DNA from 2 places in the Tumebacillus algifaecis genome. Region 2 is predicted to be linked to the other one. Evidence: riboswitches for the same ligand, from Rfam matches in the RefSeq annotation. Region 2 holds a riboswitch; the other holds the start of a gene.
What was found. Region 2 has a riboswitch for cyclic di-AMP ahead of CIG75_RS01835 (NAD-binding protein). Riboswitches for the same ligand answer to the same signal wherever they lie in the genome.

Region 1 (7,428 bases), 1.3 Mb from region 2:
CGATGTAGTCTGCTAAACAGACCACTTTTTCAAGCGGTGTCATCCCGACCCGCCCACTGGTGTGATAGCGCACAGCGTCTGCAATCTCCTCGTCCTCAATCCCAAACACTTCGGGCATCATCGAGGCGGCGATCGGTCCATGCAGCATCTCTGCCACTTCTAAATAGGTCGGATCGATCCCGCGCTGCTTGGCCGTTTCGTACCACTTATCGACCGGCCATTCACGTGCATAGTCGTGAATCCACGCAGCAAGACGCGCTTTCTCCACATCCACGCCGTAGCGGTGGGCCAAAGTATCGGCCGCATCGACAACGCCGCTGACATGCTGAAAGCGGCGCGGACTTAACGTTTGACGAATGATCTCTTTAATCTCCAATTCGTTCATACAACTTGTTCTCCTCACTATACCCTATGACCTTTTGGGGAACGAGATGCTCAACCGAAAGATTCTTTGCAAGACGCTCACGAATCCATGTCGAAGAGATGTCCAGCCCTGGAATCTCCACATAGTGGACACGCTTTGCCACCTCCGGATAGAGCGCGAGCGCCGTGCCTGTGCTCGTCTTCAAGTCAAAACCGGGACGTGTGACAGCAAGCACGGTCGCAAGTTCTAAAATGCGATCGACTGAACGCCATTTGGGCAGGATGTGCAGGTTGTCCGCTCCGATGATAAAAAAAAGTTCTGCTGCTGGATGCTCCTCGTGAAAATGCTCCAGCGTATCGACCGTAAAAGACGGCCCAGGACGTTTGATCTCCCAATCGCTGACCGCAAATTGTGGCGTGTCATGCACGGCGAGTTCAACCATGTGCAGACGGTGTTCGCCTGCGCTGATCACTTTCCCAACTTTCAGCGGATTGACTCCGGCTGGAACAAATACCACCCGATCCAAGCCAGCTTGCTCAAGCGCCACCTGGGCCGCAACAAGGTGTCCGATATGCACCGGGTCGAAGGTGCCGCCAAAGATGCCAAGACGCACTGGTCAGCACCTCCTTTTCTACCTGTGCAAATTAGCGCGGGAGTTCGATCTGTTTGTTTTCGGTCGATTCTTTGTACAGCACGACCGTCTTGCCGATCAGTTGCACCAGCTCGGCGCCGGAACGCTCCGCCAGATCTTTGGCCACGACGTTTTTATCTTCTTCGCAGTTTTGCAGAATCGAGATCTTGATCAGTTCTTTGGTTTCCAGCGCCATGTTGATCTGTACAATCATGTTGTCAGAAACGCCGCCTTTGCCCACTTGTGTCACCGGAGTTACGTGGTGAGCCAGCGAGCGCAGGTGCCGCTTTTGTTTTCCAGTCAGCATATTGTTTCATACTCCTTTGTACTGTCGCATTGTGTCAAAGATTGAGTATAGCACGTCTAGAGGCAGGATTCCACCGTTTGCCGCATCACATCGATCGGTGCCGCGACGCCTGTCCACAATCGAAAAGCGTGTGCGCCTTGGTGCACGAACATCCCAAGCCCACCGGATACCACACAGCCGCGCGCTTCAGCCTCGTGCAAAAAGCGGGTCTTTCGCGGGTTGTAGATCAGATCGCTCACCAACTGCCCCGCCCGCAGTCCGTCCGTTCCGATCGGCACCGCGTCCTCCGCAGGGTGCATGCCGACCGGAGTCGTGTTGACGATGACATCGTAAGCATCGAGCTGTACGGCGGCCGCCTCCAGCGAAAGACCATCTGCCGTCGCATGCACGCGCAGGCGCGCAGCTAACGATTCGGCTCGTTCCTGCGCTCGGGCTGCGATCGCGATGTGCTCTGCTCCGTGCAGGGCCATCTGTGCTGCGACTGCGCGACATGCGCCGCCTGCACCGAGCAGCAACACCCTTTTCCCGGAGATGTCGATGCCCGTCTCCTCTTCCAGTGCAGAAAGGTAACCGATCCCGTCTGTGTTGTATCCGATCAATTTTCCATCCTCATTGACGATCGTGTTGACAGCGCCGATCAGTTCCGCCTCTTTACTGATCTCATCGAGCAGCGGCAACACGGCCACTTTATGAGGGATCGTCACGTTGACACCGCGCAGGTGCAGCGCGCGAATCGCTTCGACGGCCGCCGACAATCGCGGTGGTTCTACAGCAAACGCCAGATAGGCGTAGTCGAGTTTCAGTTCAGCAAATGCCGCATTGTGCATCTGCGGGGACTTGGAATGTGCGACCGGATGGCCGAACAATCCGACCAATCGCGTTGAACTGGTAAGCATGTCCATCCCCCCTTTTCTCCCAGTGTAAAGCAAAGAAAAAAGACCCGCAACCGCGGGTCTTTGGATTAGCGTCGAAATTCCATCTGCACCATCATACCGTTCTCATGAAAGGAAAAGGTCAGATCGTACAGTTGATAGTCGCATAGTTCCGGTTGCTCTTCACGCACCGCCTGCACCTGTTGGCGCAGGTTGTTCATCAATTGCTCAAGTCGCAATTCTGCACGACCAGACTCATGTACGACAAAGCGTTTAATCAATCGACGGCGCTCCTGTGTCATCGTTTCCAAATAGATCCCCTCCACCCTTAAATGGTGTGTATCTAAGGTGTATGGGGACTTATGTTGAAATATGACTCTAGAACATCGTCTGGCAGTCGATTAGATCAAAGCGCGTCGGGTGTGGACCTCGACACCTTTTGGCGCATGGACGACCACATCGGTGTAATGCATCCCACGCACCGTGATCCAGCCGAGGCCGGAGATCACGATGTCTTGCGGGTGACCCGACTTCAGCTTGATTCTGTGCGGCACGAGGCTGCGCAAAACATCCGGGCAGTGCTCGCAGGGCGGCGTCAACAGGGTACCGAGATGGTTGGCATACAGCTCATCCGCCCGCTCCAGCTTAGTGCGATGGACGTTAAGCTGATTAGCCGCGTAGATCGTAAAGCCCTGTTTCGGCCCCTCCACATAATCAAAGCGCGCCAAGCCGCCGAGGAACAGCGTCTGCTGATCATTGAGCTGGTACGTCTTTGGATCGATGTACCCATCTGGCGTGATGTCGCGCAGCGATTTGGAGCAGACAAGGTCGGTCAGACGGTGTGTCGTCATGATCCCCGGCGTGTCGATCAGATCCCCGCTGTGAATCGGCAAATCAAGGCGGATCGTCGAAAGCGTCGTGCCCGGATAGCGGGACGTCGTGATCTCTGCACCTTCCTCTTGCCCGTACAGTTTGAGCAGGCCGTTGATCAACGTCGATTTGCCAACGTTGGCCGTGCCGACGACATAGACGTCCTTATTGCCGACGCGCTGGTCGATCGCTTCTTTGACAAATTCGATGTTGATGCGCTTTTTCGCCGAGATCAAGATGATATCTGCAACTTTGACACCCTGTTTCTCGACCTCTTTTTTCAGCCAGAACTCCACGCGTTCAAAATTGGTCACTTTCGGAAGCAAGTCTGCTTTGTTGGCGACGAGAATGATCGGGTTTTTCCCGACGTATTTGTTGATCTCTTTCACCCAGGAACCGGCGAAATCGAACAGATCGACCACCTTGACGACGAGCGCCGGACGCTTGCCAATGTCGCGGAGAATCTTTTGAAACCCTTCATTGTCGAGGGTGACAGGTGCTACATCGCTATAGTGCTTGATACGATAACAGCGCTGACAGACCGGATATTCACGTTCGATCACCGAGTTGAGCGGTGCATAGCCCGGCTTGTCTTTTTCCTCTGTTTGAATGCTGATGCCGCAACCGGTACAAATCAGATCAAATTCTGACATTTCTTTTTCACTCCCAAGGAATCATTCCGCGGCGGCGCAAAATCGAAAGCGCCACGCGTTCCATCATGCGCAGCACTTTGGTGCCGACCCATTCTTTTTCTGCAACCGGCACGACGAGAATCGTGTACATGTTCATCCGATTGCCTCCGAGCACGTCGGTAAATAATTGATCCCCGATGACGACCGTCTCTTCACGCTTTGTGTTCAGCACGTCAAGCGCGCGCAGAAAAGGAGCCCGCTTGGGCTTTCGAGCTCGTCCGATAAAGGGGATGTTCAGCGGTTTGGAGAACTGCTCGACGCGATGGTTCTTGTTGTTCGACACCACGCAGACTTTGATGCCGTACGTGTCGCGAACATGGTCCAACCACTCGATCAACTTGGGCGTGGCGTCTGGCTGATCCCAGCCCACCAGCGTGTTGTCAAGATCGGTGATGATGCCTTTCACGCCGCGCGCTGCCAGCTCGTCAAGATCAATGTGAAAAACCGACTCTACATAGAGATCGGGAATCAGTTGTTTTAACATTCTTGTTTTCACCTCAAAAGGGAATCCCGTTGTAGTAGCATTCCATCCACCTGTAGAGAATATCACAGAAGAGAAGATTCTGCCAATAAACCGAGATTTCGATGAAAAAACCTCTGCTCCCGGCTCGAGGGAAGGACAGAGGTTTTTTCGTATGTTTCTATACTGTTGTACTCATTGTATTAGACAAAAGAACAACAAATCCTTTTTCAACATCTTTGGTAAATCTTGCTTAATGATCACCTACAACAATGATCTGTTACTTGAGATAGGAACGCGCTCCGATATAGCGATCGCCCCAGTAACCGCCGTGCAGCGAATCTACTTTGACCCCATGCGAAGAAGTGGCAGAGATGAACTGGCCGTTGCCGAGATAGATGCCAACGTGTGTGGCACCTGGCCCATAGGTGGAGAAGAAGACCAGATCGCCAGACTGTGGCGTTGCGCTCGGCGTGCCGCCCGCATACATGTCGGCCGCAATGCGCGGCAAGTGCAAACCGGACTGCCCCATCACATAGGAGACAAATCCGGAGCAGTCAAAACCGCTCGGGGTGTTGCCCGCCCAAAGATAAGGAACGCCCACATATTTCATCGCGGTGTCCACCGCTTTTGGAGTGGCCGGACGCAGTTTTAACGCTTGGGCTTCGATCAACGGGCCTGTCGTCGCGCCAACTTTTCCGTTTTGCTCCAATTCGTTTGCAGCTTGAAACTTTTTGACCGCCGTTGCTGTGACCTCACCGTAGTAGCCTGTGTTTTCCGGATAGTTGAAAAACCCGAGCAAGCGCAGATCTTGCTGGAGCTTGGTCACCTCCGCACCGTTCGAACCGACCTGCAACATCGAATTTCCATACGGTGCCTGCGCTGCGAATGCATCTGTGACCGCAAGTGGTGATACAGTGACGAGTGCTGCCAAAAGCAGAGTATGTACAAAACGCTTCATAAGAATATGTAACCTCCCGTAGGGCCTCCGAGGTTAGTTGACGGGTTCGGGTCGAGAGCAACCCTCCGCCCTAAGGCGGTTCACCCCAAAAAGCAAAAATCTCCCCCGTACTGAAACATATCAGATTCGGCCAATTCTCAACAAAGAAAGTCTAGCATACAAATTGTCAGATTTCAATCAAATCACTAGACTTAAATAACTTCACAAGCAACATTGAATCGTACAAAGTTTCATGTCTGGACGTTTAATTGAGTAACCGCCGGGATGGTCTGAGTCCCAAAGCGCACATGCAATCATTAATCATAAGGAAGCACCCATCCTGCAAAGCGAGAATGAACTGGCTCCGAAAATTGGGTGGAGCGTCGCGATCACTCCGGCACGGTCACTCTCTTGACGGACTGTCAAGACTGTCAAGACTGTCAAGACTGTCAAGACTGTCAAGACTGTCAAGACTGTCAAGACTGTCAAGACTGTCAAGACTGTCAAGACTGTCAAGACTGTCAAGCGAAGAAAGCGAAATGAAATGCAGTCAGAGTCTCGCCCACCAATTCCTGTACAGGAGCGAACTTGATGCACTCCGCGATGACAAGCACTGCCGACGTCTCGCTTTCTGTAAACACCTCAAAATGAAAAGAGCGCCTGACCGCTTGTCGGTCCATGACGCTCTCGTTTGCATTTGTTGAAGGAATCGGTCGATCCCGCTTCGAAATCTGCTGTTCCTATAATCAGAACTTGCTAGTCGTGCTCCTGACGAATGGTCTTACACGACTTACACGCCGACCCATGACGCTGAGGACGAGCTATCGCAATTTGCGGCTCCTCGGAAAGTATAGCGATCAAGCCTGGCTCAGTGCGCTCCGCTCGTAAAGAAGCTGGCCGATCTGTCCCATCAAGCTGTGTGCGTCTTTGCGGTCGGTGATGTTTTTGCCAAACACGGAGACGGCGAACGTATTGCGCGGGAAATAAAGCAGCCCCATGTCGTGATCGGTGCCATTGATCCATCCGGTCTTGTGGGCACATTCCCACAATGGCAAAACACCTACCGGGCCATCCTGTTTCGGGAGCAGACTGGGCAGCCCTTCGTTGTATTTTTGCTGTTTCATGATCTGAACCATCTCGGCGCAGGCGCGCCAGGACACCACTTTGCCGTCTGCGATTTGTTTTAACAGGTGTGTCATGTCGCGCGGTGTGATTTGGTTGAAGTTCTCGATCTTCGCTGGGATCACCGATATTTTGTTATAAAAACCGCTGCCCTCAAGACCCCATTCCTGCATCGCTGCTTGGATGGCCTGCGTTCCGATGCGGTCGATCAGAATGTTGGTCGCCGTATTGTCGCTGTCGATAATCATCAGCACGGTGTAGTCGTAGATCGACAACTCCAAACCGGGGCTGAGATTTTGTAAAAGTCCCGATCCGGTCACCTTATCTTCTGCACGCAAAGTGATTTTTTCTGAAAAACTCAAATTGCCTTTGCTCGCTTGATCGAACACAGCTGCCATGATCGGCACCTTGATGATGCTCGCCGCGTAAAACGATTCGTCCTGCTGATAGGAAAATTCGCTTTGCGATTCGAGATGATAGATCGACACGCCATACGTGCCGCGCCCCGCTTCGATCAGGCGTTGCAAGTCCGGTGCAAGTGCTGTCAGCATGTAAGTCACTCCTCTCGTTCTGCCCTTCTTACTTCTTTTGTTCTGCGCTCGTCCAACTACTTCCTGCCTAGCAAAGTCTGCTAGAGCGTAGAGATAGAATGGGGTATACTGGAAGTGATGGAGGTGTTTGCAATGGAAGTTTCCAGCGTGGCACAGGCGGTCAACCTGTGGGCTTTGAAGCAAGCGATGTCGATGGGTCTGTCGCAAGCGGGCGCCCCAGCGCAGTTGCAGATCGTCAATCAATTGGCTTCACTCGACCCGACCCGCGGGCAAATGATCGACATTCGAATCTAGCAAGAGATAAAAAGCCTGCCGCTGATGATAGCGGCAGGCTTTTTATCTCTTGCTAGTCATGCTTGCTAGTCATGCTTGCTAGTCATGCTTGCTAGTCATGCTTGCTAGTCATGCTTGCTAGTCATGCTTGCTAGTCATGCTTGCTAGTCATGCTTGCTAGTCATGCTTGCTAGTCATGCTTGCTAGTCATGCTTGCTAGTTGTGCTTGCTAGTTGTGCTTGCTAGTTGTGCTTGCTAGTTGTGCTTGCTAGTTGTGCTTGCTAGTTGTGCTTGCCAGTTGTGCTTGCTAGTTGTGCTTGCTAGTTGTGCTTGCTAGTCATGCTTG
Region 2 (7,428 bases):
GGATTAACTGTGCATCATATTTCTCACACAGATCGGTCAATGTAGCGATAAAAATTCTTTGCCACACGGGGTGAAGATGAATTTCCGGTTCGTCGATCAAGATGAGACTGCCTACAGAAATGTATCGGTATATTTCACCAAGCAACAAAATCACTTGCTTCTCTCCCGAACTTAATGCTTCTAATCCATACGTTCGGTTCGTTCCACTTTCTATTACTTCAACCTTAAAACTCGTATTGACAGTTGTGATTCGCTTGCCCTCTAAAAAGCGATTGATCATCGCTTTGAACTCTTCAAATTTTGAAGAGCCTGGATATCCTAGTTTTTCTCTCTGCAAATCATGAAAATATAGCCAGACCAAAAAGCTTTCCAACGAGCCCTTCCATTCGTCCTGATCGCGATTGAAACGATAGCACCAGCGAAACTCCGGTTTTTCATTGACTAACTCGCCCGACCCTCCACTAAATTTAGCAAATCGGTCGGTAGGAAAATACAGCACGTTTCCGATCGGTGTACGGTCTTCAAGTCCAGCAGCAGCGATTTGGACTTTTTCAAGAAATTTTCGCCCACTCTCGGTGCGAGAAACTAAACAATCCGGCATTCGATCTTGGCCAACATAATCGCCTTTAGCAATGTTCACATCATCCTGAACTGCAGGTGCTGGACCCTTATCGAACGCTTGAAAAGCCTTCCCAGTACGCACAAGCAACTGATTTGTCCCATCAAGGACAGGATATTCAAAACAGGCTTCTGTAGCACCCGGACTAAAAAAATCGATGATCTCTTCATCCTGAATGCCATCCTGAATGCCTCTTACCCCTTTTTCCAAAAGGTACGCGATACCATAAATCACCTCAAGCAATGTCGTCTTACCTGAACCGTTCTTGCCGACTATTATCGTCCGATTTCGTACTTTATCTCCCATCTTATCGTAAAAGCTTATCGAAGTGTTATGCAGTCGTTTCACATCTTTGATTCTAATGCTTTTCAATTTCAAAAGAATCACCTCCAGAATCCGCTTCTTTCAAACTAGTATATCCTACCAGCTCCACTCACAGCCACCTAATAGAGCCACAGCAAATTGCTGTGGCTCCTTTCTGTCCTACCCTCTTAAATCCCTACAACTCCTCCTGCAGCCGGACAACCAGCTTTTCAAGCAGTCCGTCGATCTCCTCTGCACAAGCGTCATACACGCCTTGCGACCCGCCGTATGGGTCGGCAATATCGAAGCTGGGCAGTTGGCTCATCAACTCGCCCATCCGCTTGCTCTCCGCTTGCACAGTAGCTTCCAACCGCTCTTGCAGCTGCACGAGGTCCTGCTCGGCGCTGGCATCTCCGCTCTGATACCTTACTTGCAGAGCCTCGACCTCATCGGCATGTTCCGCCAAGAAAAGGCTTTGCTTGGTCTGTGCCGCCTCTTGCACGTCGGCCATCTCCTCGAAGATCGCCACGTTCTTCGGGTCGTCATCGACAAACTCCTTCAAGGTGAACGTCTTGTCCATCGCTTCAAAATGCTTCTCGATCAGCGTTCGCTTGTGCGACTGGCTCATCGTCAAAATCAGATCGGCCCAGTTCACCGTCTCGCGGTCTACGAACGACGCCATATGCCCGGCCCCGTCCATGCCTTTGCCATTCAACACATTCACAGCTCCTTGCGAAGCCGGCGAGCCCGCGACCGCCGCCACTCCTGCCGAACGCACTTCCACCTGCTCCCCGAGACCCACCTGCTCGAGACGGCTGCGCATCAGGGGTTCTGCCATCGCGCTTCGGCACGTGTTCCCGGTGCATACAAACAACAGTTTCATCCGAATCCTCCTTGTTCCGTTCGCATCTGTTTCCCTCTCAGTATAGCCGCGCACTGGCTAGCCATGCAAATGAAAATGCCCCACCACAAGCAACAGCGCCGCGCCGAGCAACGACCCTCCCGCCGTGATCAGCTTCGAAGAATGCCACGCTTCCGGCCACAAGTCCCGCGCCACCACATAGCCCATCGCCCCCGCCGCAAAGGCCATCGACATGCTGATCAGCTGCGGTGACACTTCGAACAACAGCATGCCAAGCAGCGTCCCAAGCGGTGTGAACAGCGCCGCCAGCGTGATGATCCCGATGATCTTCTTCCCCGGTATCCCCGCCATGCGCAGCGGTACCGCAATCGACATCCCCTCTGGCAGATTGTGCAGCCCGATCGCCAGCGCAAGCAACATCCCGAGCTCCGGATGCAAGACATCGCCAGCTCCGATCGCCAATCCCTCCGGAATGTCATGCAAAGCGGTGACCACCGCAATAAACCACCCTAGCCGCAGATAGTGAAACGACGCCCCAGTCCCCAACGGTGACCTGCGCAGCACGGCCGTCACGGCGCGGCGCATCACCATCATGAAGAGCCAGCCGGCCGTCACCCCATACAGCACCGCTGTCGTCCCACCGCCCGAAAAAGATGCCGGAATCAGATCGGCACACACCACCGCCAACATGATCCCCGCCGCCAACGCCAGAAAGAAAGCCAACCCGTGCCGCGTCAGCTTGCCGATGCGCAGCACTACCAGTCCGCCAAACGTCGTCGCCAGTCCCGACACCAGACTGATCAGCAAAATATGGGTCATCAGCGTCCCCCTCCCTTCGTCCGCTCACAGCAAGAACTTGATGCCAAACGCCACCAGGACAGCCCCGCCGATCGCCTCGCCATACTCGCCGAACAGATGGGACGCTTTACTGCCTAGCGACAGCCCCGTCGCCGCCATCAGCGCGCCACAGATGCCAAACAACAGCACGGCGATCAATACGTTTGCCCCGAGCGTTCCAAGCGAGAAGCCGACCGACAGCGAATCGATGCTCACCGACAGCGCAAACAACACCAGACCAAGTCCTGTCGTCCGCGAATCACCACGCATCGCGCCGCTCTCTTCCTGTCCTTTCATCGAATTCCACACCATATGTACGCCAAGTCCGATCAGAAGCAGTGCGCCGATCCATTGGGTCACCTCACCGACCGCTTTGGCCAGATACAAGCCTGCCACCATGCCGAGCAGCGGCATCAAGACATGGAAGAGGCCGATCACAAGCGAAATCCGTGCGATCTCCCGTCGAGTCAACCGCAACATGCCCATCCCAAGCCCGAGCGAGAATGCATCCATGCCAAGCGCAAGCGCCATGATCAAAAGGGTCGCCACCTCACCCCACTGAAAACTGGTCATCAAAACGACAGTTCCTCCCCCCGGTTGTCCCTTCCGTTCATGTGTATGCGCCTTGTCCTACGAACTGAACCGCTTGTGGACATGGCAAAGCCCTGGCTCAGCAACCCAAGCCAGGGCTATTAACACTTGAAACGAACTACCAGAACAGCCCGCCGCCAAACGGTCGAACTCCGAATGGACGCGCGATGCCGGCGCCAAAACCGCCTCCGAGACCTGCACCGAACCCGACCCTCGGTCCAAATCCGATCCCTGGCCCAAATCCAATCCCCGGTCCAAATCCACCGCCAAAACCTGCGCCGACTCCAACCCCAACTCCAACACCCACTCCGACACCAGCACCGACACCGACACCACCTAGCCCGCCGTACGGATAGAACCCGCCGCCAAAGAACACATGCTCCACATCCAAGCCCTTGCTGTTCTTTTTGGGAAGCGCCCGCAACGTCACACCTTTCGCGTCCGCTTTCTCGACGATGCCGACATGTGCACCTTTTTCCGTATAAAGAGTTACCGTTTTACCGATCAACTTTTCAAACTGTCGCTGCATACTTTCACCTCCGACTCTGTTGAGTGAACCTCTACCGATGCCATATCCTATGCCCTACAGGCAGTTCCCGTGTGGACAAATCCCCTCGTCTAATACCCCAAAATAAAAAAAGACCCGAGCTTTATCGACAAGCTCCGGTCTTTTGAAGATAGTGCTCGTATCCCAACCACTACGCCCCACGTACCTTGGCCTCACCGTTCAACACGCGAAACGAATCGCGGTTCCAGCGGCGAACACCGACCACACGGTCGGCCCCCAATGCTCGGTAGGCGCGCATAAAACTGAGATTTTGCGCGACGACAACAACTTTGCCAACGCCAGCCTTTTTCAGCGCTTGCACGATCAACGCGCTTTCCAGCCACGCGCCTTCGAAAACGACCGCCGTATCAAACTCGCGAATCCGCGCATCGCTGACCACATCCTGCTTATGCGGACCGACTTTGATCACAGGCGCATCAATCTTCTGAACGCGCAGAAAGTGGGCCGTTTGCGCACAAAAATCCAAAAACGCGCAATCCAGTCCCATGCTGTGTAACGATTGAATGAACGGAACGGCCGATTCATCCATAGTGACGATCAGACAACGGTTCACACTTCTCACCCTCTTCTCGCATCGGCTTACGAAGTTAGCTGTCGGGTTCGGGTGGCAAGAGAGATCATGTTCACCCTTTCTGCATTAAGCAGATTTCACCCCGTATTGATTGGGTCCTCCGCTTCCGGATCGAGCCGGAATTCAGCCTTAGATCTATTTCAGTTGTCTCTTCCTATTATACACGATCCACTGGAGAAAGATGAAACGGAGAGGAGCCCTTTTTTCAGGTCCCTCTCCGCCGTATTGCGTTCTTATGCGTAAATAACTCGATGGCTCGCCGCTTTACGCAATCGATTCATCACAGCAAGCCCCACCCCAGTCTCCGGAAATACTTCCGAATAGATCAGATCGGCACCTGCGTGATCGAACTGCCGAATCGCATCATAGAGGCCGGACGCCACTGTGGATAGATCGTCGCGCCGTCCACAAGCGATCACCACATCGGCTGTGAATAACTCGGCCCGCTCCGCCGTGGTCAGTACCCCTACGCGGTACCCCGCCTGTCTCGCCTTGGCCACCCGCTCTGCGATCTCCGCTTGATCTCGCGGCCCTTCGACCAGCCACATCTCGCCTTTGGGCGCATAGTGCGTGTACTTCACGCCTGGCGACTTCGGCGTGCCGACCCCACTTTGCAGCACAGGATCGACCAACACTTCCCCGAGCAACTCGACCAGCATCTCGCGCGTCACACCGCCGGGGCGCAAGATCATCGGCACCTCTCCGGAAAAATCGAGCACGGTCGATTCGACGCCAACGCCTGCCGCACCGCCATCCACGATGCCTGCGATGCGTCCGTTCAAATCTTCGAGCACATGATCGGCCAGCGTCGGGCTTGGACGGCCCGAGCGGTTCGCGCTCGGCGCCGCTAAGGGCGCACCTGCCGCATCGATCAACTGCAGCGCCGTCACATGGTCGGGCATGCGAATGCCCACCGTATCAAGCCCAGCCGTCACATTGCGCGGCACGCTGTCCACACAAGGCAGCACCAACGTGAGCGGCCCTGGCCAAAACCGATCCATGCACAACTTCGCTCCGAGCGGCACAGTTCGGGCCAACTTCTCCACATCGCTCTTGTGTGCAATGTGGACAATCAGTGGATTGTCGGCCGGTCTGCCTTTCGCCGCAAAAATTTTATCCACAGCAGCAGCGTCCCATGCATTCGCACCTAGCCCATACACGGTCTCCGTCGGAAAACCGACCACCTCTCCCTGCCGCAATAGCTCTGCTGCCACCGCGATGTCCTGTTCGGTTGTACCTAAGCGTTTCGTCTCCATCTGCACCCGTCCCTGTTCGTTTTCGTGTGTCCTTAGTATAGCAAAAGAACAGGAAAAAACATGAATCATTTTGTCGAAAAAAATAGGAACGTATATTCCTATTTATTCACACTATCCACATGGTGTTGTGGATAACTTGTGGATGTATAGTTTTTTACCAAACAGACGACGTCCTGCTGACTGTACGCCAGGAAGTGTGGGCTCTGGGCTACAGCATGTGGCACCCGTTCTCTCTCGATTGTGGAAAACCCGATGTGGATAAACAGGGGGACAGTTGTGGATTGTGTGAGTAAGTAGAGCTGTTCGATCTCCATCGTCTCCACATAGGCCACAAACAGCCGCAACAGCTCCGCACCGAGCTGCGCCGTGCCCGGCCCGTTCTTGATGACGAGCGAGCGCATCAGGCCATACTTCCCGGCCACGATTTCCAGCCCAATCGTGCCGATCGCCGTCTTGTGCCCTCCCTCCTCTTCCTGTTCGATCAGCAAAAAACGATCCACAGCTTGATCCACACCCTGTGCATGCAGCCCTGCCTCCAGCAACAAGCGTTGAATACTCGTTCGATCGGCTTGGCTTGCCTTCCGAATCACGATGCTCATCTCGTCCCCACGCCCTCTCTCGCATTTTGCTCTATCTCTATGCGCCACGACGTGCAGATATGCTAGATTGGGCACAAATAAACCCGCACCTAAGCGTCATAATCGCGTCAGGTACGGGCTTGTTCGATTCACACGATGCACCGAGGGGATGCGGTGTGAGATATTTTGTGAACTTAAGCGAAAAATCCGCCGATGCTGTCGGTGAAACCGTCCCACCAAGCGGACAGTTTGTCAAAGAAAGCGGAGCGCACTTCCACTTCCTGCTCCTCGCCCGCCGCGTCTTTTAGCGCTACCGTCGTGATCGCCGCAGTTTCCATGTCTTTCGCCTGAACCGCATCGCCGTTGCTCAGATCAACAAAGCACAGCGGCGGGAACAGCACGCACCACCAGTTTTGACCTTGTGCTTCCCCGATCTGAATGCGCAGCGCCTCATACTCGCCTGCCGGATACACTTCGGAGCCGTACATCTTGGTCGGAAACGGCACGCGGCCAAAGTCGGTCACCGCTTGGTACGAGTAGCCTTGTGCCTCGATCACGCGCTGGGCGATCTCATTCATCTGCGGCACGGCGAGACGAATCGCTTCATGCGCCGCTTCTGCCGTCTGCAAACCTGCTACTTCTTGTGCGATCGCCGCGATGATCTGGTCGCGGATGTCGCGCTTCAACTGCTGATCCTCCGGCTTGTCGCTGTTCGCAATGATGCGCAGGCGGATCGCGTCGCCCGGAATGGACTGCCCTTGCTGAAGCTGTACACCTTGTTGTTGCTCTTCTGGAACCAGCACCGCTTCTGTCGCGACCGCCTGCCCGTTCATCGGCGCCATCAGCATCCCCGTCCCGAGCATCGCCGCCAGCAGCAGGGCGACGACCACGCGCTTGTTCACTTTCTGCACCGCTTCACGAATCTTTGCCACCCAGTTCATCATCTCTCGCATCCCCCTCGTACTCTCTTATGCTACGAGTATGGACAGAAGTTTGCGAGTCTAAACCTAGCAAATGCGAATCTAGCAAAAAAATAAGAGATTAGCGTTTTCGCCGTCCACTCTTCACGATGCCAAAGGCGATGGCGTAACAGACGACCGCGCCGCCCCAGCCGATCAGCGGCGCATGCTCCACAACGCCGCGTCCAAACGTGATGAACAGCCCACATAAAACTCCTAGAAAGATGAACAGCAACATCCACTTTTTATAGCTCGGCATCGTTCCTTCACTCTCCCCGTTTGCC

Region 1: linked by a shared signal. The riboswitch ahead of CIG75_RS07030 (C40 family peptidase) and the one ahead of CIG75_RS01835 (NAD-binding protein) in region 2 are both predicted to bind cyclic di-AMP.

What each region holds. Positions count from the first base shown of each region.
Region 1 covers NZ_CP022657.1:1,616,155-1,623,582, reverse strand. Annotated here, with positions in the region: gene yqeK (bis(5'-nucleosyl)-tetraphosphatase (symmetrical) YqeK) at 1-385, opposite strand, end outside; gene nadD (nicotinate-nucleotide adenylyltransferase) at 366-977, opposite strand; gene yhbY (ribosome assembly RNA-binding protein YhbY) at 1,009-1,302, opposite strand; gene aroE (shikimate dehydrogenase) at 1,359-2,198, opposite strand; gene CIG75_RS07045 (hypothetical protein) at 2,264-2,485, opposite strand; gene yqeH (ribosome biogenesis GTPase YqeH) at 2,576-3,697, opposite strand; gene CIG75_RS07035 (YqeG family HAD IIIA-type phosphatase) at 3,705-4,220, opposite strand; gene CIG75_RS07030 (C40 family peptidase) at 4,477-5,157, opposite strand; cyclic di-AMP (ydaO/yuaA leader) riboswitch at 5,166-5,299, opposite strand; gene CIG75_RS07025 (serine hydrolase) at 5,994-6,809, opposite strand; gene CIG75_RS20635 (hypothetical protein) at 6,942-7,103, shown strand.
Region 2 covers NZ_CP022657.1:360,852-368,279, reverse strand. Annotated here, with positions in the region: gene CIG75_RS01860 (AAA family ATPase) at 1-997, opposite strand, end outside; gene CIG75_RS01855 (low molecular weight protein arginine phosphatase) at 1,119-1,805, opposite strand; gene CIG75_RS01850 (ZIP family metal transporter) at 1,863-2,603, opposite strand; gene CIG75_RS01845 (manganese efflux pump MntP) at 2,628-3,194, opposite strand; gene CIG75_RS20975 (hypothetical protein) at 3,331-3,741, opposite strand; gene CIG75_RS01835 (NAD-binding protein) at 3,911-4,333, opposite strand; cyclic di-AMP (ydaO/yuaA leader) riboswitch at 4,342-4,490, opposite strand; gene CIG75_RS01830 (L-threonylcarbamoyladenylate synthase) at 4,585-5,607, opposite strand; gene CIG75_RS01825 (GNAT family N-acetyltransferase) at 5,706-6,206, opposite strand; gene spoIIR (stage II sporulation protein R) at 6,380-7,129, opposite strand; gene CIG75_RS20540 (hypothetical protein) at 7,227-7,403, opposite strand; gene prmC (peptide chain release factor N(5)-glutamine methyltransferase) at 7,411-7,428, opposite strand, start outside.